3 regions of the Vogesella facilis genome follow, and region 1 is predicted to be linked to each of the others. Evidence: predicted binding sites of a transcription regulator. Region 1 holds the regulator's gene; each other region holds the start of a gene.
What was found. The regulator FNR, encoded in region 1, switches genes on or off when oxygen is low (the NO sensors DNR and NnrR bind a similar motif). The targets are predictions, from matches to a motif close to TTGATNNNNATCAA.
Positions count from the first base shown of each region.

Region 2: a site for FNR is predicted at 8,199-8,212, ahead of ACFOLG_RS17195 (adenosylcobalamin-dependent ribonucleoside-diphosphate reductase). Genes of this name have one in related genera too.
Region 3: a site for FNR is predicted at 6,769-6,782, ahead of ACFOLG_RS06205 (ribonucleoside triphosphate reductase). Genes of this name have one in related genera too.

Region 1 covers NZ_JBHRXN010000001.1:127,765-137,247, forward strand. The annotation lists gene ACFOLG_RS00660 (hypothetical protein) at 204-461, shown strand; gene hmpA (NO-inducible flavohemoprotein) at 718-1,956, shown strand; gene ACFOLG_RS00670 (Rrf2 family transcriptional regulator) at 2,013-2,462, shown strand; gene hemN (oxygen-independent coproporphyrinogen III oxidase) at 2,543-3,949, opposite strand; gene fnr (fumarate/nitrate reduction transcriptional regulator Fnr) at 4,061-4,807, shown strand; gene ACFOLG_RS00685 (flavodoxin family protein) at 4,863-5,318, opposite strand; gene ACFOLG_RS00690 (DUF1853 family protein) at 5,323-6,234, opposite strand; gene ACFOLG_RS00695 (RNA methyltransferase) at 6,231-7,007, opposite strand; gene ACFOLG_RS00700 (inositol monophosphatase family protein) at 7,152-7,940, shown strand; gene ACFOLG_RS00705 (DUF3149 domain-containing protein) at 8,119-8,253, opposite strand; gene ACFOLG_RS00710 (cytochrome d ubiquinol oxidase subunit II) at 8,463-9,473, opposite strand; gene ACFOLG_RS00715 (cytochrome ubiquinol oxidase subunit I) at 9,470-9,483, opposite strand, start outside.
Region 2 covers NZ_JBHRXN010000036.1:379,464-388,946, forward strand. The annotation lists gene ACFOLG_RS17170 (LysR substrate-binding domain-containing protein) at 92-997, shown strand; gene ACFOLG_RS17175 (PLP-dependent cysteine synthase family protein) at 1,066-2,127, shown strand; gene ACFOLG_RS17180 (substrate-binding periplasmic protein) at 2,319-3,008, shown strand; gene ACFOLG_RS17185 (vir-repressed protein) at 3,731-3,961, shown strand; gene ACFOLG_RS17190 (HD domain-containing protein) at 4,196-4,801, shown strand; gene ACFOLG_RS17195 (adenosylcobalamin-dependent ribonucleoside-diphosphate reductase) at 5,255-8,134, opposite strand; gene ACFOLG_RS17200 (DUF748 domain-containing protein) at 8,338-9,483, opposite strand, start outside.
Region 3 covers NZ_JBHRXN010000011.1:161,689-171,171, reverse strand. The annotation lists gene ACFOLG_RS06240 (PepSY domain-containing protein) at 1-95, opposite strand, end outside; gene ACFOLG_RS06235 (phosphatase PAP2 family protein) at 191-901, opposite strand; gene ACFOLG_RS06230 (phosphoethanolamine transferase) at 1,024-2,646, opposite strand; gene ACFOLG_RS06225 (UDP-2,3-diacylglucosamine diphosphatase) at 2,861-3,703, shown strand; gene ACFOLG_RS06220 (glycosyltransferase family 4 protein) at 3,691-4,758, shown strand; gene ACFOLG_RS06215 (DMT family transporter) at 4,973-5,875, opposite strand; gene ACFOLG_RS06210 (helix-turn-helix domain-containing protein) at 5,958-6,524, shown strand; gene ACFOLG_RS06205 (ribonucleoside triphosphate reductase) at 6,839-8,560, shown strand; gene nrdD (anaerobic ribonucleoside-triphosphate reductase) at 8,673-8,834, shown strand; gene ACFOLG_RS06195 (anaerobic ribonucleoside-triphosphate reductase activating protein) at 8,797-9,483, shown strand, end outside.

The DNA of each region.
Region 1 (9,483 bases):
CCTATCCAACCCGCCATCTTGCCGCCAGGCCCAAGTTTGGCCACGACGAGTGTTGCCAGCACCCGGACACCCGGCGCTAAAACCGCAAGGCGGCCGCCGCCGTGCACCGCCGGGCTTGGCCGCGGCCACCAACGCGTTACCCTGCAGCTGTGCGGCCAAGCCACCGCGTGGCCGCCGGCTTATTCACCACCACAGGAGCAACCATGTTCACCCTGAAACCGCGCAACCCGTTTGCGCACGCGCCGCAGCTGAAGAAGGGCGGCGCCCACCAGCGCAGCGCCTCCAGTGCCCGCTTTGGCAACAAACAGGCATTGCTGGCCGAGCTGGACGACTGGTATGAGGAATACCGGGACGCCCCCGCCACCGAACACATCACGGAGGCGGACGGTAGCGACAAACCGGGCTGCGGCCCGGTTTTTTTGCGCCCGCCCCCGCTCGGCGACCACCACGCCCGGCACTAAGCGAGCCGCCGCGCCCCTGCACCGGCCACCCGCCGTGACAGCCACCCAGCCCCCCCGGCCTCTCCGTCCTTCACCAGTCTCCCCGACCCGCCCTACTCCCCGTTACACCATCTCGCCACCGCCGCCGTGACAGCCCCAATTCAAACATGTACAATTGGCACATATTTAATTTGCCGTTGCCAGCGGCCCTGCCATGCATCAGCGGCTGGGAAGCGGCGAGCCCGACACGGGCACTGGCGCTTTTAAAAATGTATAAATTACACATCTAAAGGATGCACACATGCTGGATGCCGCTACCCGCCAACTGGTCAAAGCCACCGCCCCGGTACTGAAAGAGCACGGCGTTACCCTCACCCGCCATTTCTACGCCCGCATGTTCCAGCACAACCCGGAGCTGAAGCAGATCTTCAACCAGGGCCACCAGCAGGCCGGCAGCCAGCAGCAGGCGCTGGCGATGGCGGTGGCCGCCTACGCCGAGCACATCGACAACCCGTCGGTACTGGCGCCGGTACTGGCGCTGGTGGCCAACAAGCACGCCAGCCTGGGCATCCGCGCCGAGCACTACCCGATTGTCGGCGGCCACCTGCTGGCCTCGATCCGCGAGGTACTGGGCGAGGCCGCCAGCGATGAACTGATCGCCGCCTGGGCCGCCGCCTACGGCCAGCTGGCCGACATCCTGATCGCCGAGGAAGCCAAGCTGTACCAGCAGGCCGCGGGCCAGCGCGGCGGCTGGAGCGGCTGGCGCGGCTTCAAGGTTGGCCGCAAGGTGGTGGAGAGCGAAGAGATCACCTCCTTCTACCTGCAGCCGGCCGATGGCGGCCCGCTGCCGCAGTACCGCCCGGGGCAGTACCTGTCGGTACGCCTGCTGGTGCCGCAGCTGGGCATGGTGCAGCCGCGGCAGTACAGCCTGTCGTCGGCGCCCGGTGGCAGTGCGCTGCGCATCTCGGTGAAACGTGAAGCCGGCGACAACAGCCCGGCCGGCATGGTGTCCAACCAGCTGCATTACGCGGTGAACGAGGGCGACCATCTGGACGTGGCGCCGCCGATGGGCGATTTCTTCCTGCACGAGGAGCGCAGCGGCCCGGTGGTGCTGCTCAGCGCCGGCGTCGGCACCACGCCGCTGCTGGCGATGCTGGAACAGCTGCTGCAGCACAACAGCCCGCGCAGCATCCGCTACCTGCACGCCTGCCGCCACGGCGGCGTGCACGCCTTCCGCCAGCAGTTGGCCAACTGGACGCGCGAATACCCGCAACTGCAAAGCCAGGTCTGGTACGAGCAGCCGCGTGCCGAAGACGTCGCCGGCCGCGACTACCAGCATGTTGGCCGCATCGAGCTGGCGGCGGTGGCGGCCAGCGCCATCCTGCCGGATGCCGACTACTACCTGTGCGGGCCGCTGCCGTTCATGCAGCAGCAGCAGGCCGCGCTGCTGGCGCTGGGGGTGGACGCCGCGCGCATCCACGCCGAGGCCTTCGGCACCGGCGGCACCGGGCTGTAATTGAGGCCGGCGCCCAGCAAGCGTATGCTCTGGGCTTTGCTCCCGACGCCGCCGCCATGCAACTGACGCACTTTACCGACCTGGGCCTGCGGGTACTGATGTACCTGAGCTACCCGCAGCGCGAGACCCCGGTCACCATCAGCGAGATTGCCGAACGCTTTGGCGTGTCGCGCAATCACCTGGTCAAGGTGGTGCATTTCATGGCGCAGCACGACTGGCTGGCCACCAGCCGCGGCAAGGGCGGCGGGCTGGCGCTGTCTCGCCCCGCCGCGCACTACCGGCTGGGCGAGGTGATCCGCTCGCTGGAAGACATCGGCGACCTGATCGACTGTGCCGAGCCGCCGTGCTTCCTGCGTGGCCGCTGCCAGCTGAAAGGCGTGCTGGACGAGGCGCTGGGCGCCTTCTTCGCGGTGCTGGACCGCTACACCCTGGCCGATGTGGTGGCCACCCCCACCGGCGAGGCCATCGCCGTGCTGCACCTGATGGGCGTGCCCAGCCGCAGCTAGGCATCCGCCAAGGTTGGCCGCAAACAAAAAGCCCGGCTATGCCGGGCTTTGTTGCGTCTGCCGCCGCGCTGTCGCCGGCCTCAGATGGTCTTGGAGTAGCGCGCGCGGGTTTCGCGCTCGCGCAGGTGGCGGTCGAACACCATGGCGATGTTGCGGATCAGGAAGCGGCCCTTAGGCGCCACCATCAGGAAGTCGCCGTCGAAGGTCAGCAGCCCCATGTGCTGGAACTCGCGGATCAGCGGCAGCTCGTCGGCGAAGTAATTGGCGAAGTTGATGGCGAAGGTTTCCTCGATCGCCTCCACCGACAGCGAGAAGCGGCACATCAGCGACTGGATCACGCTACGACGCAGGATGTCGTCCTGGGTCAGCGTCATGCCGCGCAGCACCGGCAGGTGGCCGGCATCCAGCGCCGCGTAGTAGGCGTCGATATCCTTCTCGTTCTGCGAATAACAGGGACCGACCTTGCCGATCGACGACACCCCCAGGCCGATCATGTCGCAGTCGGCGTGGGTGGAGTAGCCCTGGAAGTTGCGCTGCAAGCGGCCCTGCTGCAGCGCGCGGGTCAGCTCGTCGTCCGGCTTGGCGAAGTGGTCCATGCCGATGAACACATAGCCGGCGTCGGCCAGCTGCTGCACCGAATTCTGCAGGATGTCCAGCTTGTGCGCGGCACTGGGCAGGTCAGCCTCGTTGATGCGTCGCTGCGGCATGAACACGCTGGGGAGGTGCGCGTAGTTGTACAGCGCGATGCGGTCCGGGTTCATCGCCACCACCTTGTCCACCGTGCGGCGCACCGAGTCGGCGTTCTGCAGCGGCAGGCCGTAGATCAGGTCGACGCTCACCGACTTGAAGCCGGCCTCGCGCGCGGCGCTGATCACGGTGAGGGTCTCCTCCTCGCTCTGGATACGGTTCACCGCCTGCTGTACCGCCGGGTCGAAGTCCTGGATGCCCACGCTCATGCGGTTAAAGCCCAGCCGGCCCAGGTGCAGCACGGTGTCGCGGCCAACCTTGCGCGGGTCGATCTCGATGGAAAACTCGCCATCCGGCAGCAGCTCGAAATGCTGGTTGATGGCAGCCATCACCCGGCTGAGCTGCTCGTCGGACAGGAAGGTCGGCGTGCCGCCGCCAAAATGCAGCTGGATCACCTTCTCGCGGTAGCCGAGGCGGCCGGCCACCAGGGCGATTTCTTTTTCCAGGTAGTCCAAGTATTGGTCGGCGCGGCTCTTGTCCTTGGTGATGATCTTGTTGCAGCCGCAGTAGTAGCAGATGGTGTTACAGAACGGCACGTGCACATACAGCGAGATCGGCCGATGGCTGGCACCGATGGCATGCTGCTGCAGCCAGTGTTCGTAATCCTTGACCCCAAAGCCGCCGTGAAAGCGGTCGGCAGTGGGGTAGGAAGTGTAGCGCGGGCCGGAACCTTCCAGTTTTTCGATCAGCTCGCGATCGAAAACACATTGGGTCGGCATAAAGGGGGCGGTGGGTGTCATAATTTTCTGGCTTGGAAAACTGGTGGTGGGCTGGTAAATTTGCGCTAATTGACACTTGCCACGCTTTGACGCGTGTCAAGCAAGCCTCTAGCCTTGCGAAAACCGGAACCCATGACCGAGCAAACCCCCTCCCTGCACACACTGAAAGTGTCGTGCTCCAACTGTAGTTTGCGCGAACTCTGCTTGCCAGTCGGCCTGAACCGGGAAGAAATGGCCCAGCTCGATGCGGTGATCCGCCAGAGCCGCCGCCTGAAGCGTGGCGAATACCTGTTCCGCTCCGGCGAAGGCTTCCGCTCGCTGTACGCGGTGCGTACCGGCTTCTTCAAGACCTGCGTTTCCAGCCAGGACGGCCGCGAGCAGGTGACCGGCTTCCAGATGTCCGGCGAGCTGATGGGACTGGACGGCATCTCCGCCAGCCAGCACGGCTGCGACGCCATCGCGCTGGAAGACAGCGAGGTGTGCGAGCTGCCGTTCAACCGCATGGAAACCCTGGGCCGCGACATCCCCAGCCTGCAGCACCATTTCTTCCGCCTGATGAGCCGCGAGATCGTGCGCGACCAGTCGGTGATGCTGCTGCTGGGTAATATGAAGGCGGAGGAGCGGCTGGCCGCCTTCCTGCTCAACCTGTCGCAACGGCTGGCCGCGCGCGGCTTTGCCGCCAACGATTTCATCCTGCGCATGAGCCGCGAGGAAATCGGCAGCTTCCTCGGCCTGAAACTGGAAACCGTCAGCCGTACGCTGTCCAAGTTCCAGCAGCAAAGCTGGCTGAAGGTGGACCACAAGCATATCCAGATGCTGCAGCCGGAAGAGCTGAAGGCGCTGGTGGCCGGCTGCTCGCAAGCCAACAGCCTGCGCTAAGCCAGCTCCACCACCACGCCCCGCCCTGCGGGGCGTTTTGCATGCCAGTCCGGTGCTAGATGGCGCCGATCGACAGCGCCGCCGCCAGCGTGGCGCCCAGTTCCGCCGCGGCGGCCAACGCCGCCTCCGTCACCTCGCCCTTTACCAGCAGCGGCGGCAGCGCCTCGTGCAGCGGGTAGCCGCTGGCGATGCGGCGGATGGCAGTCAGCGCGCCCTGGCCGTCGTTGCCGGCGCTGATGATCAGCGCGTACGGCAGACCCGCCACCTTGCCCTGCGCCGGGTAGAAGGTGCGGTCGAGAAAATCCTTCAGCGCGCCGGCCATGTAGCCGAAATTCTCCGGCGTGGCCAGCACCAGCGCGTGGCAGGCCAGCAGCTCGTCGATGCCGGCCTGCAGTGCCGGCAGCACCCGCACCGCCACATTGTCCTCGCCGCCGGCGGCGCCCGCCGCGGCCATCACCAGTGCCCGGGTATGGCCGCTCTGGCTGGCGTAGACGAACAGCAGGGTCTTCATGGGGCTACGATGCAGCCAGCTTGCGTTGCAGCTCGGCCAGCATGCCGGGCCGCGGCCAGTCGTCGCGCACCACGAAGCCGCGCGCGATCTCATGCCAGTCGCCGTCGGCCGCCGGCACCAGCTCGGCCACCAGCCGCGCGCCGTCGGCCACCGCCAGCTCGGCCTGCAGCTGCGCCAGGCTCAGCACCGACTCGACGGCAGCGCGCGCCGGCGCCAGCCAGCTCAGCCGCGGCAGGATCAGCCAGCGGCTGTCGGCGGCATGCTGCGGCCAACATTCGGACAGCCGCCGCCACCAGCCGCAGCAGGCATCCGGGTTGCAAGGAAATTGCGGCCGCGGCGCGCCGGGGTAGAACAGCCAGCCGGACAGCCGGCTGTAGGCCGGGCAGCCGGCAAAGCCGGCCGGCAGCTGCGCTGCCGGGTGGCAACCCAGCGCCAGCTGGCTGGCCAGCTTGCGGTATTTCAGCGGCCAAGCATCGCGCAGGCTGGGGCCGACCAGCTCGCCGCCGGCGGCATCCAGCTGCAGGTAGAACTTGCTGGCCGCCTCCAGGTGCAGCGGCTGGCCGTCGATACGCAGCAGGTAGTCGAATTCGCCTATGCTGCGGCCGTGCTCGGCCAGCGGCAGGTTGGCCGCCACGCAGTCGATATGCGGCGCCAGCTCGAACCAGAATTCGAGCAGCGACTCGGCATACACCCCCAGCCGCCGCGTCGGCCGCGCCACCAGCCAGGCCAGCAAGGGCTGCGGCGCGGCATCCAGCGCCAGCAGTTGCGGCCAACCTTGCGGCCCCAGCAGCCGCGCGCTGTCGATCTCGGCACCGCTGTGCCACGGCGCCGGGCAGGTAAGCAGAAAAGCCAGATCGCGCACCGGCGGGCAGCGTAGCGCGCTGAGGCCCTCGGCCAGCCGGTGGCGGTAGTTCATGATGCGCTGTCGTCTGAATCTGCGCCCTGCGCCTTGCCGGCAAGGCGCTGCGCCTGCTTGTAGAAACCGCGCAGGATATCGATCTCCTCGCGCAGCAGGCCGGCGCGATGGAACATGGTGCGCAGGCGGCGGATCATGCGTTCGCTGTTGCGGCGGCGGTAGTAGCCGATGTCTTCCAGCGTGGCGTTCAGGTGATCCACCATGCCGTCCACCTCGCCCTGGGTGGCGCTGACGCCGTCCGGTTTCAGGTAGTCGACGCTGACGCCGGTATGGCTGAACAGCTCGTAGGTCATCACCTGCACCGCCATCGCCAGGTTGAGCGAGAAGTAGTCCGGGTTGCCCGGCACGGTCACCAGCCGGTTGCACTGCTCCACTTCCTCGATCGACAGGCCGAAGGTCTCGTTGCCGAATACCAGCGCCACCTGCTCACCGTCGCGCGCGCGCGCGATCAATTCCGGCGCGGTTTCGCGCGGGGTGGACAGCGGCGTGCTGAGCTCGCGGCGGCGGCTGGTCAGCGCGCAGGCCACGGTGACGTCGGCCAGCGCCTCCGCCAGCGTCGGCACCACGGTGGCGGTCTGCAGCAGGTCCACCGCGCCGGAGGCCAGCGTGTCGGCCTCGTCGGACGGGAACACCTTGGGCGCCACCAGGTACAGCCGGGTGAGGCCCATGGTCTTCATCGCCCGCGCCGCCGAACCGATATTGCCCGGGTGGTTGGGACGAGCCAGCACGACGCGAATGTTCTTCAAAAAATCAGGTACTTGGGGTTTATTCATCGGGTGATTTTGCGTAGAATCGCGGGTTTTCCGAAACGTCCGTCGCTGCGACGGGGTTTTGTCGCTCCTTAACCCAGACAAGTTTACGGCAGGCGTCGCCCGACAGCGGGACGACGATTGCCCATTTCTATTGTGAGGCCGTCAATGCATCCTATGCTCAATGTCGCGGTAAAAGCCGCTCGCCGCGCCGCCAATGTGATCCAGCGCGCATCGCTGAACCTGGATTCCATTCGCGTCGAAAACAAAAAGCACAACGATTTCGTATCCGAAGTCGACCGTGCCGCCGAACAGGCGATCATTGATGTCATTCTGGAAGCGTATCCGAAGCACGGGATTCTAGCAGAAGAGTCCGGTGCCTCCGGCCTCGGCGCCGCCGAATACGAGTGGATCATCGATCCGCTGGACGGCACCACCAACTTCATTCACGGCCATCAGCAGTACTGCGTGTCCATCGCGCTGGCGCACAAGGGCCAGATCCAGCAGGGTGTGGTGTACGACCCGAACCGCAACGATCTGTTCACCGCCAGCCGCGGCGTGGGCTCGTTCCTCAACGACCGCCGCATCCGCGTGTCCAAGCGCATCAACATGAACGAATGCCTGATCTCCACCGGTTTCCCGGTAGTGGACCAGAGCATGCTGGACCTGCACCTGGACATCCTGAAAGACGTGCTGAAGAAAACCGCCGGCGCCCGCCGCGAAGGCTCCGCCGCGCTGGACCTGTGCAACGTGGCCTGCGGCCGCGTGGACGGTTTCTTCGAGTTCAACCTCAAGCCGTGGGACATCGCGGCCGGCAGCCTGATCGTGCAGGAAGCCGGTGGCATGGTCACCGACTTCCACGGCGAACAGACCTGGTTCGAAAGCGGCGACATCGTGGCCGCGCCGCCGAAAGTACTGGGCCAGCTGCTGCCTATCATCGCGCAGCACGTGAAGTAAGCAGTAGCCGGATGAGACAAAGCCCCCGCGCACGCACCGTGCCGGGGGCTTTGTCTTGAGCATGCAAACTTGGCCGCATGGCGGCAGTGCGGGCAAAAAAAGAGGGGTACGGCCCACCACCGTACCCCCAAACACACACACATCAAGAGGATCTTGCCGGCATCGGCTGCCGGTAGCCTTACTGCTCGTCGCGGGAATTCGCTTTCTTGATGAAGTAGCTGATGCATACCCCCACGATGACCGTCGTTACGGAAATAACGATAATGCTCAGACGACCCACATCATCCGATAGCAGCTGTTTCCACAGTTCCACGATGCTCTCCTTCCGGCTAGCCGGCATTCAATCTGGATGAAGCGATCATACCCCTGCATCCATGAGGGGCTTTGATGCAAGTCAAGCAGCGCTGACGCTGGTAACGGTTTGTATCTCGCAGTGCACAACTGGCGCACGGCCATGCGGCGGCAGACGTGAAAAAGGGCAGGATTTCTCCTGCCCTTTTGTGTTGGCGCAATGTTGTCACATCAGGAATAGCTTAGCCCGCGCGCCTTGCCCCAGAACACGCGGTAGGCGAACACGGTGTAGCCGATGATGGCCGGCAGCACCACCGCGGCGCCGATCAGGATCACCCACAGCGCCTCCGCGTCGCTGGCCGCCTGCCAGATGTCCAGCCGGCCGATGACGATCTCCGGAAACACGCTGTAGGCCAGCCCCCAGAACGACAGCAGCACGATGCCCACGCTGGCGGCGAATGGCAGCCAGCAGAAGCTGTCGCGCCCCGCCGCCTGCCGTGCGGCCAACCTGGGCAGGCTGAACGCCAGCAGCACGAACAGCGCCAGGCTCACCAGCGGCAGCGGCAACAGCAGCAGGAAATCCGGCAGCAGGAACCACTTGGCGGCGATGCGGCTGCTGGCCAGCGGCGTGGCAATCGACACCAACAGCACCGCCAGCGCGGTGCCCAGCAGCGCGCGCTGCGCCCAGCGGACAGCACGCTGCTGCAGCTCGCCCTCGGTTTTCATGATCAGCCAGCCGGCCCCCAGCAGCACATAGCCGGCGGCCAGCCCCACGCCGGCCAGCAAGGCAAAACCCCAGGCGGCGGCGCCGGGCGCAAAGCCGGTAAGGTAGCGCCCCAGCATCACCCCCTGGCTCAATGCGGCCAACAGCGAGCCGGCGGCGAAGGCGGCGTTCCACGCCGGCTGGTGGTGCGCCTGCGCCTTGACGCGGAAATCGAAGGCCACGCCGCGCAGGATCAGCCCCAGCAGCATCGCCGCCACCGGCAGGTACAGCTCGCCGAGGATGATGCCGTGCGCCATGGGGAAGGCCACCAGCAGCAAGCCGACGCCCAGCACCAGCCAGGTTTCGTTGGCATCCCAGAACGGGCCGATGCTGGCGATCATGGTGTCGCGCTGGCTGTCGCTGCCCAGCGGCAGCAGTATGCCCACGCCCAGGTCGTAGCCGTCCAGGATCACGTAGGCGAGCAGCGAGATCGCCATCAGGCCGGCAAAGATCACCGGCAATACCAGTTCCGCAGTCATGCCGATACTC
Region 2 (9,483 bases), on a different contig from region 1:
ACAGAAACAGACTCGACAACGCCAGCCTAGGCTGGTCAGTTACCAACGTCCAATATATATTTCCTTTATATTTAAGACGGAAAACATATCAATGGAACTGCGTCATCTGCGCTATTTCGTCGCCGTGGCCGAGGAGCTGCACTTCACCCGCGCCGCGGAACGGCTGCACATCGCCCAGCCGCCGCTGAGCCAGCAGATCCGCGCACTGGAAGACGAGCTGGGCGTGCAGCTGCTGGAGCGCCACCAGCGCGCGGTGCGCCTCACCGCCGCCGGCGAGCGCTTCCTGTTGCGTGCCCGCGCGCTGCTGGACGACGCGCGGCTGGCGGCCGACGAGGCGCGGCGCGCGGCACGCGGCGAGATCGGCGAGCTGCGCATCGGCTTCACCTCGTCGCTGCCGCTGATGGCGGTGCTGCCGGCCACGCTGCAACAGTTTCGCGCCAGTCATCCGGACGTTACCCTGCACTTTCACGAACAGTTCACCCGCGAGCAGTTCCAGCTGCTGCGCCAGCGCAAGCTGGATGTCGGCGTGGTGCGTTTCAACCGCGACGAGGACACGCCGGGGCTGGAAGTGCGCGAGGTGAAGCGCGACCGGCTGAGCGCGGTGCTGCCCATCAGCCACCCGCTGGCGGCGCGCGCCAGCGTGAGCATTGCCGAGCTGGCCGGCGAGCGGGTGATCGGCTACCCGGCCGGCAACGGCAACTGGCTGAACGCCCGCCTGCACAGCCTGGCGCGGCAAAGCGGTTTCGACTGGCAGGTGCACCAGCTGGCCGGCGAAGCCACCACCCAGATCGGGCTGGTGGCCGCCGGCCTCGGCATCGCCGTGCTGCCGTCGCCGCTACAATGCGTGCACCTGCCGGACATCCGCTACCTGCCGCTGAGCGACGCCGACGCCTACATGACGCTGACGGTGGCCTGGCGCCAGCATGACAGTTCGCCGCTGGTGGCCGCCTTTGTCAGCACCCTGCTGGGGGTCGGCCAGGCGCAGGCCACGGCATGAATGCGGCCAACCTTGCCGCCGGCGCGCCGGCAGCCACACCATAACCAAGAGCTAAAAGGGAAACACCGATGAGAACCTGGCTGATGCAAGCCGTGCGCAAGATCGAGGCGGACTTCAACCGCTCCAGCGACACCCATTTGATTCCGCTGCAGATACCGTCCGCCCCGGACATCCAGCTGTACTTCAAGGACGAATCCACCCACCCCACCGGTAGCCTCAAGCACCGCCTGGCGCGCTCGCTGTTCCTGTACGCGCTGTCCAACGGCTGGATCCGCGAAGGCACGCCGGTAATCGAGGCCTCCAGCGGCAGCACCGCGGTATCGGAAGCTTACTTCGCCCGCCTGCTGGGGCTGCCGTTCATCGCGGTGATGCCGGCCAGCACCTCGCAGGAGAAGATCCGCGCCATCGAGTTCTACGGCGGCCGCTGCCACCTGGTCACCGACCCGGCCACCATCTACGACGAATCCATGCGTCTGGCGCATGAGCTGAACGGCCACTACATGGACCAGTTCACTTACGCCGAGCGTGCCACCGACTGGCGCGGCAACAACAATATCGCCGACACCATCTTCAAGCAGATGGCGCTGGAGCCGCACCCGGAGCCAAGCTGGATCATCAATGGCGCCGGCACCGGCGGCACCAGCGCCACCTTTGGCCGCTACGTGCGCTACCAGCAGAAAAACACGCAGATCTGTGTGGTGGACCCGGAAAACTCGGCGTTCTACGCCAGCTATGAAAGCGGCGACCCGGACTGCACCTGCGAGGGCGGCTCCGGGGTGGAAGGCATCGGCCGGCCGCGGGTGGAGCCGTCGTTCATCCCGACCGTGATCGACCGCATGATCCGCGTGCCCAACGTGGCCAGCTACGCGGCGATTCATTTTCTGGAGCAAGTGCTGGGCCGCAAATGCGGCGGCTCCACCGGCACCAACTTCTACGGCGTGTGCGTGCTGATGGACGAGATGCTGCGCCGCGGCGAAAGCGGCAGCATCGTCACGCTGATCTGCGACGACGGCAACCGCTACCTGAACAGCTACTACGATGCCGGCTGGCTGGCCGCCGGCGGCCACGACATCCAGCCGTGGCTGCAGCGCTACCGCCAGTTCTTCGAGCACGGCCGCTGGCAGGCCTGAGCCGCGGCAGCGGGCTGCCGGCTGCGGCCAACCCTGGCCACCAGCGCAGTGCCGGCCGGGCGATTTATGCAGTTACAATACTGCGTTCACCGCCCGGGCCGTCTACGCTACAAACAGCGGCCCCTGCCGCCGGCACGCTGCCGCGCGGCAACACCACACCGCCTGGATAGCCACGCGCGCAAGGATAAGCGATGCCCAATCGTCTGTTTGCCTGGCTGCTGCTCTGCCTGCTGCCGGCGGCCCACGCCCAGCAGCCACACTTGCAGGTCGCCATCGACGCCAACAACCCGCCGTTCATGTACGCCGACAGCAGCGGCCGCCCGGCCGGGCTGTACGCCGAGCAGCTGCAGGCGCTGGCGCGCCGCAGCGGCATCGCCATCAGCATCGAAACCATGCCGTGGAAACGGGCGCTGGCCTACCTGGAACGCGGCAGCCACGGCGTGGCCGGCATCTACAGCAACCCGGCGCGGCAGCAGCGCTACCTGTTCAGCAAGCCGCTGTATCACGAAGTGCTGACCGTGTATGGCCGCAAGGGCGATGCCCTGCCGCACTACAGCACGATCGCCAGCTTCAACGGCCGCCGTGTCGGCGTGCTGTCCGGCTGGTTCTATTCCGACGAATTCAGCCAGGCGCGCGAGCGCGGCGCGCTGCAGGCGGACGAAGCCAGCCGCGATGCGCAGAACGTGGAAAAACTCAAACTGGGACGGCTGGACTACCTGATCGGCATCCGCGAAAGCATCGAGCCGCTGCTGGGCGGCCAGCTGGAAGCGCGGGGCGTGTTTGCCACCAACCCCACCTACCTGGCGCTGCCGCGCTCTGCGGCCAACCTGCAGCTGTTGCAGCGCATCAACCAGGTGCTGTCGCCGCTAACGCCACCCTAGGCTGGCAGCGCCCCCGGCAGCCGCAAGCCAGCAGCACAGGCAAGAAAAAAGGCCCGCCAGGCGGGCCGAACAAACACACACGGCAGCAGACGGGAACAATCAGCTGTTGCCGAGCACAATACACGCCGCGTGTTACCCGCTGGTGACAGGCGCACGCTCCTGCCGGGAGCGGGTTTCACGGCCGCTGTACGGCGGCCATGACGACCGTGCCGCACTGCTGCGGCCAACGTTTTGTGCCGCCCCACGGCGAACAGACGCTGCCGTGCCTAGCCGCAATGAACCTGGCGCGGCGACGGCACAGCGCGCAGCGCTGCGATCACCACGCCGGCAGCCGCCGCCTGGCCAGCATCGCAGCAACGAAACCGCCACGGCGCGCGCCCAGCGCCAGCCTGGCCCCGCCTTAACCGGCAAGTAGCGGGCAGGCCGCCGCCCGGCTTCTTATCGGGGCCGTCATCAACGGAATACAACCTTAATAATTGTTAGCAGCTTTCCACTAGGGCTGGCTGCCAGCTTGGCTTATGCTCGGAGTGCCTGCGCCACCGGCCGCGTGCCGAGCCTGCCCGGCAGGCCACTCCTGCCAGCCATGGTCGCAACAAGCGGCACCCTTGCTGCCGCCACCCTCCTCTCCAAGAGCGGGGCCCACCGCCGCCATCGCCGGCCGCCAGGCACCAATTTCCGGCTACCCCCGCCACGGGGGTAGCCCAGCCATAACGGAGAACACCATGAAAACCCTGTTATTCGCCCTGATCGCCGCCGGCAGCCTGTCTGCCTGCGTAGTGCAGCCGGCCCGCGTGCACGTGCGCTCCCCCATCGTGCTGGAGCCTGCGCGCGTGGTGGTGCCGGTATACGGCTCTGGCCACTACCATGACCGCTACGACGACGACGATGACGACCGCGGCTACTATCGTGGCGGCTTCTGCCCTCCGGGCCAGGCAATGAAAGGCCGCTGCTAAGCTGCAGCCCCCCGGGCCGCGGCCGCCCGCCGTTCAGACACACAACCTCGCCGCTGCGCCTCTCCACCCGCCATGCCGGCGACATGATCAGGCCCTTGCGCTATGCGCAAGGGCCTGGTGCTTTCTCCCGGCCATAGTTGCCGTCAACCCTCGGCCAGCTCATCGCCCCCCAGCAGGCCCGCGTCGCTCGGTTCGCTATAATCCGGTTACGCCACTTTTTGCCGCGGGAATCGCATGCCGCCGACAGCACTGGAACAGCAGTTAAATTTTCTCAGAGAAATCGACCGTCTGAAGAGCGTGGTGCGGCAGTCGCCACTGCTGGACCAAAGCCGGAAGGAAAACTCGGCCGAGCATTCCTGGCATCTGGCACTGTATGCCTTGCTGCTGCATGACTACGCCGCTGCCCCCGTGAACAGCAACCGTGTCATCCAGATGCTGTTACTGCACGACATTGTCGAGATCGACGTTGGCGACTTCCCTCTCCATGCCGGGTTTTCCAGCGACGTGCAGGCCAAGCAGGAAGCCGCAGCGGCAGTGCGACTGTTTGGCTTGCTGCCGCCGCAGCAAGGCAGCGAGCTGCTTGCCTTATGGCAGGAATTCGAACGTGCCGAGAGCGAAGACGCGAAGTTCGCCAAGGCGCTCGACCGCCTGCAACCGCTGCTCATCAATGTCTTCACCGGTGGCGGCACCTGGACGGAAAACAATGTTTCGCTGGCACAGGTTGTCTCCCGATATGGCCCGGTGATCAAACGCGGAGCACCGCAATTGTGGGCCGTGTGCGAACAATGGGTAATCCGGCACTTTGCCGGGCAAACGGCCGGCAGCCAGCACAAGCAATGAATGGCCGCGGCTGTGCCAGCTACGGCACAGGCGCTGCCCGGCGTGCGTATTCGCCTACGCTCCCGGCGTCGATTCAGAGCATGGCGGGCATGGCGCTTGGCAGCATTGCTTTGCCAGGCAGCGGGCCCTGCCTCAACGCACGCGAGCTGCGCGGTGCAGACGTTGTTTCCCCAAGCCTGACGGCTCAGTGGTGTCGACAGCACGCGTCCGGACGCAATGCCAGCGCGCGTGGCAAGGTACTGCGCGCCCGCTGTCTGGCCGTGCACGGCCGCAGCCCCGGACAACGGTGAACGTCCGCCGAGGCCGCAGCGCCGCCGCAGCGCCGCTCCGCCAGCGACCAGCAACTGCCAGACATGCAAACGGCCTCCCGATTGGGAGGCCGTTTGCTTGCCGCAGGCGCTGCGTCGCCATTGGCGTCACGGCTCAAGCTGTTGCCGTCGTTTCCCCGCCGCGCTAACCGCACGCCCCCACGTGGCCGCAGGCGGTGCAGAACTCGCAGCCGTCCTTCTTGATCAGCGCGCGGTTGCCGCATTCCGGGCAGGCCTTGCCGGCCATTTGCGCCGGCGCCACGCTCACCACCGCGCTTTCGAACAGGTCGCCCTGCTCCGGCACCATCACCCCCATTTCCTCCACCGGCACCCCGTCCTCGCTGAGGATGCCCAGCATGGCGTAGCGATGGATCACCAGCCGCGCCAGGTAGGCTTCGGTGGACGGCCAGCTCTGCGACTTGTCGCTGCCCGGGGTGCGGGCGAAGAAGTCGGCCTGCGGCTCGGCATAGCTCAACAGCTTGCGCAGCTTCATGCCGATCCACGCCGGGTCGATCACCCGCATGTCGAGGCTGAGCATCTTGCACAGCCCGTCCAGCTCGCGCGGGTAGTGGCCGGCCAGCCACAGCGAGTACGGCCGGCGCTGGCCGGTGGGCAGTACCAGTTCCTTCACGAACAGCACGAAATCGTCACCGGTCTGCGGGTTGACCACATCCACCGACCAGCTGATGGTGCCGTCGGGGCCGGATTTCGGCTCCTTGCGCGCGAACAGCGCGTCCATCACCGGGGTGGCATCGCTTGCGGCCAACGTTAGTGCGCCCAGCTGCTCGACACGGTATTTCACCACCCGCCCCAGCGCGGCGGCGGCGGCGCTACTGCCTACCGGGCCGTCGCCCAGCTCGGCGCGGTAGTGGCGGTCGCCGCGGGTAGCCGCCAGCGCGTCCAGCTTGGCGGCCAGCCAGGCGCGGTCGCGGCAGCGCATGTCCATCGACAGCGTCTTGGCAATCGCCCCCAGGCCACGCGGCACATCGCCGTTGACCCAGCATTCGAACGGCAGCGGCGCCTCGCCCGGTTGCTGGCCTTCGATATGGCCCACCATCACCGCGAAGTCGCCCTCCTCGCCTTCCACCATGAAGGTCCACGACGGGTTGCCGTGTTTGAGCTTGGGGCGGTGCGGCCACTTCAGGCTGGCCAGCGCCGGGCTTGGTGCGGTGTTCAGCGTGATGCGGCGGTCCGGGTCGTTCTGATTGCCCAGGTCCTGCGGCAGCTGCTGGCTGGGCGCCGGGTTGGCCGCAGGCGTCGGCTCCACCGACAGCACCGAGCCCAGCACGCTGTTGGGGCGGTAGGTGGTGATGCCCTTCAGCCCGGCACGCCAGGCCTCCAGGTACAGGCTTTCAAAGTCGGCGAACGGGTAATCGCCCGGCACGTTCACGGTCTTGGAGATGGCGGTATCCACATAGGGCGCCACCGCCGCCACCATGCGCATGTGGTCCAGCGCGCTCATCTGCAGCGCGCTGACGAAGTAGTCCGGCAGCGCATTGGTATCGCCGCCCTGCATGCGGTACACGCGGTAGGCGTGGTCTTCCACCAGGTATTCCTGCTGCGTGCCGTCCGCCATGCGCTTCTTGCGGGTGTAGTACCAGCTGAACGGCGGCTCGATGCCGTTGGAGGCATTGTCGGCGAAGGCCAGCGAAATGGTGCCGGTAGGCGCGATGGACAGCAGGTGCGAGTTGCGGATGCCGTGCTTCTTGATGCGCGCCTTGAGCTTGTCCGGCAGGCGGCTGGCGCAGTGCGGCGCGGCCAGGTACTTGTCGGCGTCGAACAGCGGGAAGGCGCCCTTCTCGATGGCCAGATCCACCGAGGCATCGTAGGCGGCATCGCGCATGTGCTCAGAGATGCTGGCGGCCAACCTGCGGCCTTCCTCGCTGTCGTAGCGCACCTTGAGCATGATCAGCGCATCGCCCAGGCCGGTGAAGCCGAGGCCGACGCGGCGCTTGTTCTGCGCCTCGCGCAGCTGCTCCTGCAGCGGCCACACGGTGAGGTCCAGCACGTTGTCCAGCATGCGCACCGAGGTGCGCACCACCTTCTCGAACGCCTTGTAGTCGAAGCTCGGCGCCTCGCCGAACGGCTGGCGCACAAATTTGCACAGGTTGATGGAGCCCAGGTCGCAGCAGCCGTAGTCCGGCAGCGGCTGTTCGCCACAGGGGTTGGTGGACTCGATCACCTCGCAGTAGGACAGGTTGTTGTCGGCGTTAATCTTGCTCATGAACAGCACGCCCGGCTCGGCGTGGTCATAGGTGCAGTGCATGATCTGCTGCCACAGCTCGCGGGCGCGCAGCTTGCGGTACACCCACAGCCCGTCGTCACGCTGGTAGCTGCCGGGGAAGGCGTCGGACGCCGGCGCCACCGCATGGGTCAGCTCCCAGTCGCCGTCGGCATCCACCGCCTGCATGAAGGCGTCGGACACCCCCACCGAGATGTTAAAGTTGGCCAGGTCGCCCTGGTCCTTGGCGTGGATGAAGGCTTCGATGTCCGGGTGGCTGACATCCAGCACCCCCATCTGCGCGCCGCGGCGCGCGCCGGCGGATTCCACCGTCTCGCAGCTGCGGTCGAACACGCGCATATACGACACCGGGCCGGAGGCGCGGCTGTTGGTGCCCTTCACCCGCGCGCCCTTGGGGCGGATGCGGCTGAAGTTGTAGCCGACGCCGCCGCCGCGGCGCATGGTCTCGGCCGACTGCAGCAGCGCCTCGTAGATGCCGACCTTGCCATTCTCGGCCTCGGACACCGCATCGCCCACCGGCTGCACGAAGCAGTTGATCAGCGTGGCCTTGAGGTCGGTGCCGGCGGCGGAGTTGATGCGGCCACCGGGGATGAAGCCGCCGTCCAGCGCCTCGTAGAACAGCGGGGCGAAGCGCTGCGGCTCCTGCTCCAGCGCGGCCAGTGCCTGGGCCACGCGCAGGCGCACTTCGCTTACCGACTGTTCGCCGTTCTTGGCGTATTTTTCCAGCAGTACTTCGCGCGAAATATCCTGTTCCGCAAACACGACGCTGTTATCCCGGTTCATGCCGTCCCCGCTATATGTGGTGTCAGAAAAAATGGAATCTAACTAGATATAGCGGCTCATGACCTTGATAGCCATCAAAGCTGTCCCGGCGGACAGCTTGCGGCCAACCTTGTGCGGCAGCGCTGCAACAGCCGGCAACGCGCGATGCCAAACGACTGCGGCCAGGCTGTCATCCAGCCTGGCCGCATGGTGCACTGTCTTGTTTACTTGAGCTTGATCAGCAGCGGCACGCCGTCCTTGTCGGCTTTCACCTTGTCCGGCTCCAGCACGCTGACGCGGTCTGCCAGCGCCGGCTGTGCCGCCAGCAGCAGCTTGCGTGCCGCCTCGCCGCGTGCCGTGGCCAGCGCGCTCAGCGCCGCCTGGTCCACCTTCTGCGCCGCCAGCAGCTCCTGGCGCATCGCTTGCGCCCGCTCGGCGGTATCCTTCTCGCTGGCCACCCGTTTCAGCCAGGCGAAGCGGCCGATCTGCGCGGCGTAGACATCGCCCACCGCCTTGCGGATCGCCGGGTCGCCCATGTCCGGCAGCGGCAGCGGCTCGTCCGGCTGCAGCTGGTAGGCGGCGCGCTTCAGGATGTCGCTGTCCACGCGGTAGCGCGCCAGCTCGCGGCTGTCCTGCTCGGCGTCGTAGCCACCGCCGATGGCCAGCGCCAGCTTGGGCCGCTTCAGCATCAGCTCGGCCAGCTTGCCCAGCTTCTCGCGTTCCGGCGGCGGGATGCGGTCGTCGCCGGCATCGGCATAAATCTCGTCGAAGCCCTCGCCACCGAACAGCGCGCGGAACGGCGCGGTCACCACCTTCACCAGGATGTTGCGCAGCGCCTGCCACACCAGGTGGCCGTAGGAGAACTCCGGCTGATCCAGGCTGCCGGCCACCGGCAGTGCCAGGTCGATGCGGCCGTCGCTGTCTTCCAGCAGCGCCACCGCCAGCCGCAGCGGCAGGCGGGTACCGTCGTAATTGGCCACCTCGTCGCCCAGCTGGATGTGGTCGATCACCACGCGGTTGTCGCCGTTGAGCTGGCGGTCTTTCAGCAGGTAGCGCAGCTCGGTGGTGAGCCGGCCGTCGGTGATCTGCCAGCCGGCGAAGGTCATCGAGTACGGGTTGAGGCTGCCCAGCGGGATATTGCGGAAGTTCAGCGTCATGTCCAGGTCGCGGGTCACTTCGAACGGCGACAGCGCGCCACGGATGCGCACGTCGCCGAACTGGTCGACGCGGCCGTCCAGCGTCACCGTGCCGCGGCGGCCCGGCTTGCTGGACAGGCCCAGCACGGTACCGGACAGCGAGTGGATGCGGGTGCCGAAGCTGGGCTGCAGCCCCAGGTCGGCAAAGTCCATGCGCGCATTGCGCACGCGGAT
Region 3 (9,483 bases), on a different contig from region 1:
TGCCATTTGTCTTTCGGCTGGGCCGGGCACTGGGCGGAGGCAAACGCGCTGGAGGCAACAACGGCCAGCAGACTGACGGCGAGTAGCTTTTTCATACGGTGGTTCTCCTTGGAGGGGCGATGTTTACCTGCACGCCTGCAGGCACCCTGGCATTTAATGCCACTGGCCTTAACCACGGCTTAGCGCTGGCTTAATCCAGGCTTAGCCGCGGCAGGCGCGTAGCCAGGCGCTGGCGCCACGGCTGCCACAGCAGGTCGTGGCCGGCGAACAGCAGGCAGCAGGCCAGCCACACCAGCCAGCCGCTCCACAGGTTGTGCGACAGGAAATGCGCGCCGCGCGCCATCTGCCCCAGCCCCATCAGCATGCCGGCCGCACCGCCCAGCCAGAACAGCCGCCGCGCCAAGGTTGGCCGCAGCGGCCGCTGCCAGAAGCCCAGCGCCAGCAGCGAGAAGCCGGCGGAGGCATGGCCGCCTGGGAAGCAGCGCCCGGGGCCGGCATCCAGCGGCACCGCGGCGAACAGGCCAAAGCGGCTGGCATGGCCGCCGAAGGCCTGCAGATCCCACGGGCAGGAGTGCGCGCTTTTCTGCTTCAGCCACGACACCAGCGCGGTGGCCAGCAGCATCACCGCCACCGCCAGCAGTTGCCGGTAGTCGCGCCGGCGCCAGCCCTGGACGCCCAGCAGCACGCCGGCCGCCACGATCAGGTATTTGGCCAGCTGGTGGTTGAGCAGGTCCAGCCAGTGCGCGTTCTGCAGCGGGAAATGGCCGCTGGCCGGGTCGAAGAACAGCTGCTGCAGGCGCAGATCCAGCGCCGGGAAGCGCTCCAGCCACCACAACAACAGCAAACTTCCCAGCAGCCACAGCAGCTGGCGACGGTAAAAATCGGCGGGGGAGGCAGGCATGCCAGGCTCCGGCAAGTGGGGATCAGCCTGGCAGTGTGCCGGCGGCGGATTAGCGCAAACTTAACGGCGGCCAGGCATAAAAAAAGCGCCGCCAGACGGCGGCGCCCTGTGGCCGGTGCGGCTCAGTGCTGGCGGCAGGCGGCGTACATGTCCAGCGGTTGCTCGTACAGCGCGGTGTGCACGTCCATCAGCCCCAGCACGCTGTGGAACAGGTTGTCCTGGCTGTAGCGCTGGCGGCTGGCCTGCTGCAGGCATTGCGGCTGCATGTTGGCCGCAGACAGCCATTGCGGCGAGAACCACGCCAGCATCGGGATGTGCTTCTGCGCATCCGGCGCCACGATGTAGGGCGTGGCGTGCAGGTACATATTGTTCTCGCCCAGCGATTCGCCGTGGTCGGACAGGTAGAACATGCTGCCGGCGATGTCCTGCCGCTGCTGCAGGCGCTTGATCACCTGCGCCAGGAAGTAATCGGTGTAGCGGATGGTGTTGTCGAAGCCGTTGATGATGTCCTGGCGGCTGCACTTCTGCAGCTCGCTGCTGCGGCATTCCGGCTGGAACGCCGCAAACTGCTGCGGGTAGCGTTTGTAGTAGGCCGGGCCGTGACTGCCCTTCTGGTGCAGCACGATCACCGCGTCCTGCTGCAGGCCCTTGAGCTTGCCATCCAGCGCGTCCAGCAGGATGTCGTCGAAGCATTCCTCGCTATTGCAGAACTTGGGGTCCTTGGCGCCGAACAGCAGCTGCGTCGGCACGCGGTTGCACACTTCCTTGCAGCCGGAGTTGTTGTCCAGCCAGCTCACCGCCAGCCCGCTGCGCTTGAGGATGTCCAGCAGGTTCTCGCGGTGCTTGGCCTCGTCGGCATCGAACTTGTCGCGCGGCAGCGCCGAGAACATGCACGGCACCGACACCGCGGTCTCGGTGCCGCACGACCAGGCATCCGGGTAGTTGACCAGCCCCGGCACCTTGGCCAGTTCCGGGTTGGTCGGCCGCGGGTAGCCGTTGAGCGAGAAGTGGTCGGCGCGCGCGGTCTCGCCCACCACCAGCACCAGCACCCGCGGCTTGCTGCCTTGCGGCCAACCTTGGCCGCGCTTGGCGTCCAGCCCGATCTGCTGCAAGGGCTGCGCCTTGGCGTTCACCCGCTTGAAGTAGGAGCTGGTGGCCTGCAGGTAGTTGGTGGGGGTAATGGCGAAGCGCAGTTCGCGGTTGTTGCGGAACAGCGAGGCAAAATCCTGATAGCCGGCCATCGCCACGCCGAACAGCACGCCGGCGGTGATCAGCAGCGCCAGCACGCGGCTGCCGACCTCGCGCAGCGCCGGGCGGAAGCTCAGCGGCGCCTGCCACAGCCACAGGCTGGGCAGCCCGCCCAGCAGCAGCACGGTGAGTACCATCTTCAGCGTGATCAGGTCGCGCACTTCAGCGCCGTCGGTCTGCATGGCGTTGCGCACCATATTGGTGTCGATCAGCACGCCGTACTGGCTCATGAAGTAGCTGACCGCCGCGGTGGTGACGAACAGCACCGTCAGCAGCGGCCGGCCGATGCGCGGCCACACCAACAGCAGCAGCAGCAGGTTGATGAAGGCGGTGACCAGCACGAAGGACAGGCCCAGCATTTTCACCGCGTGGCCATCCAGCGGGCCGACGATATGCAGCATGCGTTGCCAGAATGGCAGGTTGAACAGCAGCACGAACAGCAGCGCGGCGCCCAGCGCCAGCCATTCCGCCCGCGCGGGACGTAGCAGTTTTTTCATCGGTGCACTCAAAAATGAACTCGGACGGCAGGCACGCAGCCTGCCCGGCGTGCGCATTGCAACAGGCCAGCATTAAGCCAGGCTTAGCGGCGCAGGCTAGCGCAGCGCAAGTTGCCGCAGCGTATCGCTTTGTCACCGATCCGTCACCGCCAGCTCACGGTGTTGTCATGCAACGGCAGCACTATCGTGCGCATCTGCCCTGCGGAGATGCACCATGAGCCACTGTTACCGCACCATCTGGCTGTCCGATGTCCACCTGGGCACCAGCGGCTGCCAGGCCGCCTTCCTGCTGGATTTTCTCAAGCACCACGAGTCGGACACCCTGTACCTGGTGGGCGACATCATCGACGGCTGGCAGCTGAAGAAATCCTGGTACTGGAAGCAGGCGCACAACGACGTGGTGCAGAAGGTGCTGCGCAAGGCGCGCAAGGGCACCCGGGTGGTGTACGTGCCAGGCAACCACGATGAGGCGGCGCGGCAGTACGCCGGGCTGGACTTCGGCGGCATCGCCATCCGCGCCGAGGCCGAGCACCGCACCGCCGACGGCAAGCGGCTGCTGATCATCCACGGCGACGAGTTCGACGGCGTGATCCAGCACGTGAAGTGGCTGGCCTATGTCGGCGACAGCCTGTACACGCTGATACTCGGCCTCAACCGCCACTACAACTGGTTACGCCACAAGCTGGGGCGGCCGTACTGGTCGCTGTCGCAATACCTGAAGCACAAGGTGAAAAACGCGGTGAACTTCATCAGCGACTTCGAGCACATCCTGGCCGCCGAGGCACGCCGCCGCGGCTTCGACGGCGTGATCTGCGGCCACATCCACAAGCCGGAAGTGAAGGACATCGACGGCATCGTGTACGGCAACTGCGGCGACTGGGTGGAAAGCCTGTCGGCGCTGGTGGAGCACCACGACGGCCGGCTGGAGGTGGTGTACTGGACGCAGCTGGCGGCGCAAGGCGCCGACAGCGCGCCGCTGCCGGCCGCCTTTCCCGCCGCGCCGGAAGCGCTGGCGCCGCAGGCAGCCCAGCAGGAGACCGCCACATGCGCATCATGATCGTGACTGACGCCTGGCTGCCGCAGGTCAACGGCGTGGTGCGCAGCCTGCTGGAAACCGTGCGCGAGCTGCGTGCGCTGGGGCACGAGGTGGCGCTGCTCACTCCGCTGGGCGGCGAGCACGACGCCGGCGACGGCTTTCGCACCCTGCCCTTGCCCAGCTACCCGGACATCCGCATCGCGCTGTTCCCCTACCGCCAGGCGGCGGCAAGGTTGGCCGCCTTCGCGCCGCACGCGGTGCACATCGCCACCGAAGGCCCGCTGGGCTGGGCGGCGCGGCGCTGGTGCCTGCGCCGCGGCCAGCCGTTCAGCACCGCCTACCACACCCGCTTCCCGGAATACGTCGCCGCGCGCATCCGCCTGCCGCTGGCCATCAGCTACGCCTTCATGCGCCGCTTCCACGCCCCGGCCGCCGCGGTGATGGCACCCACCCCCAGCATCGTGCGCGCGCTGCGCCAGCGTGGTTTCAACAATGTGGTGCTGTGGGGGCGCGGCGTGGACACCGCGCTGTTCAGCCCCGGCGAGCGCGAACGGCTGGAGACCGCACCGCCGCGCTTCGTCTACATCGGCCGCGTGGCGGTGGAAAAGAATATCGAAGCCTTCCTGCAGCTGGACTTGCCCGGCAGCAAGTGGGTGGTGGGCGAAGGCCCGCAGCTGGAAGAGCTGCGCCAGCGCTACCCGGCGGTGCACTTCGCCGGCGTGTTCCCGCAGCACGAGCTGGCGCGCTTCTACCGCGCCGCCGACGTGTTCGTGTTCCCCAGCCGCACCGACACCTTCGGCCTGGTGCTGCTGGAGGCGATGGCCTGCGGCACGCCGGTGGCCGCCTACCCGGTGGCCGGCCCGCTGGACGTGGTGGGCGACAGCGGCGGCGGCGTGCTGCACGACGACTTGCGCAGCGCCTGCCTGCAGGCGCTGGCGCTGGACCGCGCCCAGGTGCGCCAGGTGGCGGAGCGCTTCTCCTGGGCGGCGGCGACGCGGCAGTTCGAGGCCCATCTGCACCCACGCCCGCTGGGCGAACAGGAAGGCATGGCCTTCACCGCCGGCGGCGGGCGCTGAGCGCGACGCAAATAACGATGCGGCCAACCTTGTCTGCCAAGGTTGGCCGCATCGTTTTGCCGCGTAAGCATGTGTCCACGCTCGCGCGCGCCCAGGCGAAAGCGGCCGGGCAAGCGGCGTTTATCCAGCGGTAAACCTGCCGGCGGCAGCCGTTTTCAACGCCATCTCGCCGCATTGCAACAAGTCGCAACCGATGGCGAACAGGCGCAAAGGATCAGGCCGGCGCATGCGTCGCCTTGCGTGCGCCCAGCTGGCTCAGCAGCACGCTGGCGACGATCAGCGCGGCGCCGCCGACCTTGCCGGCCGTCATCGCCTCGCCGGCCAGCCAGCCGATCAGCCCGCCCCACACCGGCTCCATCGCGTAGATGATGGTGGCGCGGGTGGCCGGCACCGTCTGCTGCGCCCAGTTCATCACGATCTGGATCAGCGCAGTGGCGGCGCCCAGCACCAGCACGCAGGCCAGCAGCAGCGGCTGCCACTGCGGCAGCGCCTCGCCCGCCAGCGGCGCGCTGGCCAGCGACAGCAGCGCCACCGTGCTCAGCTGCACCAGCGCCATGCGCCGCGCGTTGCAGCCGACGGCAAAGCGGCTGATCAGGCAGATTTCCAGCGCGATGGTGGCGGTGGCGGCGATGGTCAGCCACTCGCCCAAGCCCAGCTGAATACTCAGGCCATCCACCCCGGCCAACAGCAGCAGGCCGGCAAACGCCAGCGCCACGCCGCCCCAGGCCGCCAGGCCCGGGCGCTGGCGGAACAGCGCCCATTGCAGCAGCGGCACCAGCGGCACGTACAGGCCGGTGAGAAACGCCGAGGTGCTGCTGGCGATGTGGTCCAGCCCCAGCGTCTGCAGGTTGTAACTGAAGTACAGCACCGCGCCGATGCTGACGCCGCCCAGCACTTCGGCGCGGTTGAGGCCGGCCAGCTGGCGGCGGCACAGCAGCAGCGCCAGTGCGGCGGCCACGGCGAAGCGCATGCCGACGAAGGCGAAGGCGCCGCTCCATTGCAGTGCGGTCTGCACCGCGAGGAAGGTGCCGCCCCAGATCAGGGTAATGCCGACCAGCGACAGGTCTGGCAGCCAGGAACGGTGCGGGGCGGGGGCGGTAACGCTGAGAGTGGACATGGCAGTGGCTCGGGTGTAGGGTGATGGCTCGATTTGTGCACTATATTGCACAACCCGCCAACTGAGCAATATATTGCACCGAATGAGCGCACACCCTCCCCTGCAAGTCTTCAGCCACGTCGCCCACAACCTGCGCGCCGCGCGCCAGCGCAGCGGCCTGAGCCAGGAAAAACTGGCCGCCAGCGCCGAGGTCAGCCGCCGCATGCTGGTGAGCATCGAAGCCGGCGCCAGCAATGTCAGCATCGCCACCCTGGACCGGCTGGCCAGCGCGCTGGGGCTGACCTTTTCCGAGCTGGTGCGCGCCCCCGGCAGCGAGGCGCCGGTGCGGGTGTGGCAGGGCGACAGCAGCGACAGCCACGCCACCTTGCTGCACAGCGTGGCGCTGGCCGGCGCCACGCTGGAGCTGTGGCAATGGCAGCTGGCACCCGGCGACAGCTACCAGGCGACGCCGGACCCGCTGGGCTGCGGCGAGATCGTCGAGGTGCACAGCGGCACGCTGCAGCTGAGCCACGCCGCGCAGCAGCACACGCTGCAGGCCGGCGACACCGCCGGCTACGGCACCGAGCACGGCTACCGCTACCACAATCCGGGCGACAGCCTGCTGCGCTTCCAGCGCAGCATCGTGATGCCGGCGCCCGCCAGCCGCTAGCACACCTCAGCAGCGCTGCCGATCTGGGCGCCGCCCCGGCCCCCGCAACGCCACCCCGGCGCGCGCTCAACCTTGCCACGCCAGCGCCGGCACACCCCCTGGCGCATGGCCCCGGCCAGCGCCGTGCTGGCCGCCGATACGGCACCAGCGCCAGCCGCCCGCCGCTGCCAACCCCACTCGCCACACGGCCCAAGCACGCTATCCAGCGCACCGCCCGCATCATGCCAGCAGTATTTTCAGAGCCTTGATGCACATCAATCACTACCACATGCTGCGTCCATACAATGCTTCAAACACAAGATATTGGAGCAAACATGGACGCACGCCCCAGCCGCCAGGTTGACGCCGTCAGCAGCATCAACGAGTACCTGTCCCGTGCCGACTGGCGGGTGCAGGCCAATGCCAACCAGGGCTACAGCCTGGGCGGCATGATCCTCAACATCGCCGGCAAGCTCACCGCCGAGTACTGGCTGGGCGAGGTGTTCCCGGTCGCAGCCGCCACGGCGCACCGCCACGGCGACCTGCACATCCACGACCTGGACATGCTGTCCGGCTACTGCGCCGGCTGGTCGCTGCGCACCCTGCTGCAGCTGGGTTTTGCCGGCGTCGGCGGCAAGGTGGAATCGGCGCCGCCGCGCCACCTGTCCAGCGCCTGCGGCCAGATCGTCAACTTCCTCGGCACGCTGCAGAACGAATGGGCCGGCGCGCAGGCGTTCAGCTCCTTCGACACCTACCTGGCGCCGTTCGTGAAAAAGGACGCACTGAGCTACGCGCAGGTGAAGCAGGCGATCCAGGAGCTGATCTACAACCTGAACGTGCCCAGCCGCTGGGGCACGCAGACGCCGTTCACCAACCTCACCTTCGACTGGGTGTGCCCGGAAGACCTGCGCGAGCAGATTCCGGTGCTGGGTGGCGAGGAGATGCCGTTCCGCTACGGCGACTGCGCCCCCGAGATGGCGCTGATCAACCGCGCCTACATCGAGGTGATGCTGGCCGGCGACGCCTGCGGCCGCGCCTTCACCTTCCCGATTCCCACCTACAACATCACCAAGGATTTCGACTGGTACGGCGACAACACCGAGCTGCTGTTCGCGATGACCGCCAAGTACGGCCTGCCCTACTTCCAGAACTTCGTGAACTCCGAGCTGGAGCCGCACATGGTGCGCAGCATGTGCTGCCGCCTGCAGCTGGACCTGCGCGAGCTGATGAAGCGCGGCAACGGCCTGTTCGGCAGCGCCGAGCAGACCGGCTCGGTGGGGGTGGTCACCGTCAACTGCGCGCGCCTGGGCTATCGCTTTGCCGGCGACGAAGCCGCGCTGCTGGCCGAAACCGACCGCCTGCTCGACCTGGGCCGCGAGGTGCTGGAAGCGCGCCGCAGCAAAGTGCAGCAGCACATCGACGGCGGGCTGTACCCGTACACCCGCCACTTCCTCGGTAGCCTGCGCAACCACTTCTCCACCCTGGGGGTGAACGGCATCAACGAGATGATCCGCAACTTCAGCGCGGACGAGCACGACATCACCAGCGACTGGGGCCACGCCTTTGCCTGCCGCTACCTGGACCACATCCGCGCGCGCATGGTGGAGTTCCAGCAGGCCACCGGCCACCTGTACAACCTGGAGGCCACCCCGGCGGAAGGCACCACCTACCGCTTTGCGCGCGAGGACAACAAGCGCTACCCCGGCATCCTGCAGGCCGGCACGCCGCAGCAGCCGTACTACACCAACTCCAGTCAGCTGCCGGTGGGCTTTACCGACGACCCGTTCGAGGCGCTGCTGCGCCAGGACGAGCTGCAGCGCAAATACACCGGCGGCACCGTGCTGCACCTGTATATGAGCGAGGCGGTGAGCAGCGCCGACGCCTGCCGCCAGCTGGTGCGCCGCGCGCTGGAAAACTTCCGCCTGCCCTACATCACCATCACCCCCACGTTCTCGATCTGCCCGAGCCACGGCTACCTGTCCGGCCGCCACGACTTCTGCCCGAAGTGCGATGCCGAGCTGATCGCGAAAAAACGCCGCGCCGCCTGCTGCGACTGATCCCGCAGGGGGAATCACAAGGCGGGCGCAGCGCAGCGCGCCCACCAGCAACCCCATCGCAACCAGACAGAACCAACCCGCCGCCATGCGGCCAACCTTGAAAGGAAACCCCATGCAACAGCAGCCAGCCATCGAACTGAAAGACGAAGAACGCACCCGTTGCGAAGTATGGACGCGAGTAATGGGCTACCACCGCCCGGTAGCCTCGTTCAACACCGGCAAGCAGGGTGAATTCCATGAACGCCGCCACTTCGACCAACAGCGCGCCGGCTGAGCGCGCCCGCATCGGCGGCTGGCAGCCGTTCTCCGCCTGCGACTGGCCGGGGCGGCTGGCTGCAGTGGTATTCCTCGCCGGCTGCCCGTGGCGCTGCGGCTACTGCCATAACCCCGGCCTGCTGGCGCGCCAGCACGGCAAGCCACGTTGGCCGCAACTGCGCGAACTGCTGCTGCGCCGCCGCGGCCTGCTGGATGGCGTGGTGTTCTCCGGCGGCGAGCCGCTCACCGACCCGGCGCTGCCGGCGCTGCTGGCCGAAGTGCGCGCCATGGGCTTCGCCACCGGCCTGCACAGCGCTGGCTGCCACCCGGAGCGGCTGCGCCGCGTGCTGCCGCTGCTGGACTGGGTGGGGCTGGACATCAAGACCCTGCCCGGCCGCTACGCCGCGCTCACCGGCAGCGGCGGCAGCGGCGCCCGCGCCTTCGCCTGTCTGGATCTGCTGCTGGCGCACGGCAGCGCCTTCGAATGCCGCAGCACCATCCACCCGGCGCTGCACGACGACGCCACCCTGCTGCAGCTGGCCGGCCAACTGGCGCAACAGGGCGTGCGCCACTACGCCTGGCAGCTGCTGCGCCCCGGCCCGCAGCTGCCGCAGCCGTTCGCACCCATCGCAGAAGGTTGGCCGCAGGCCGACGTGCAACAGCAGGTG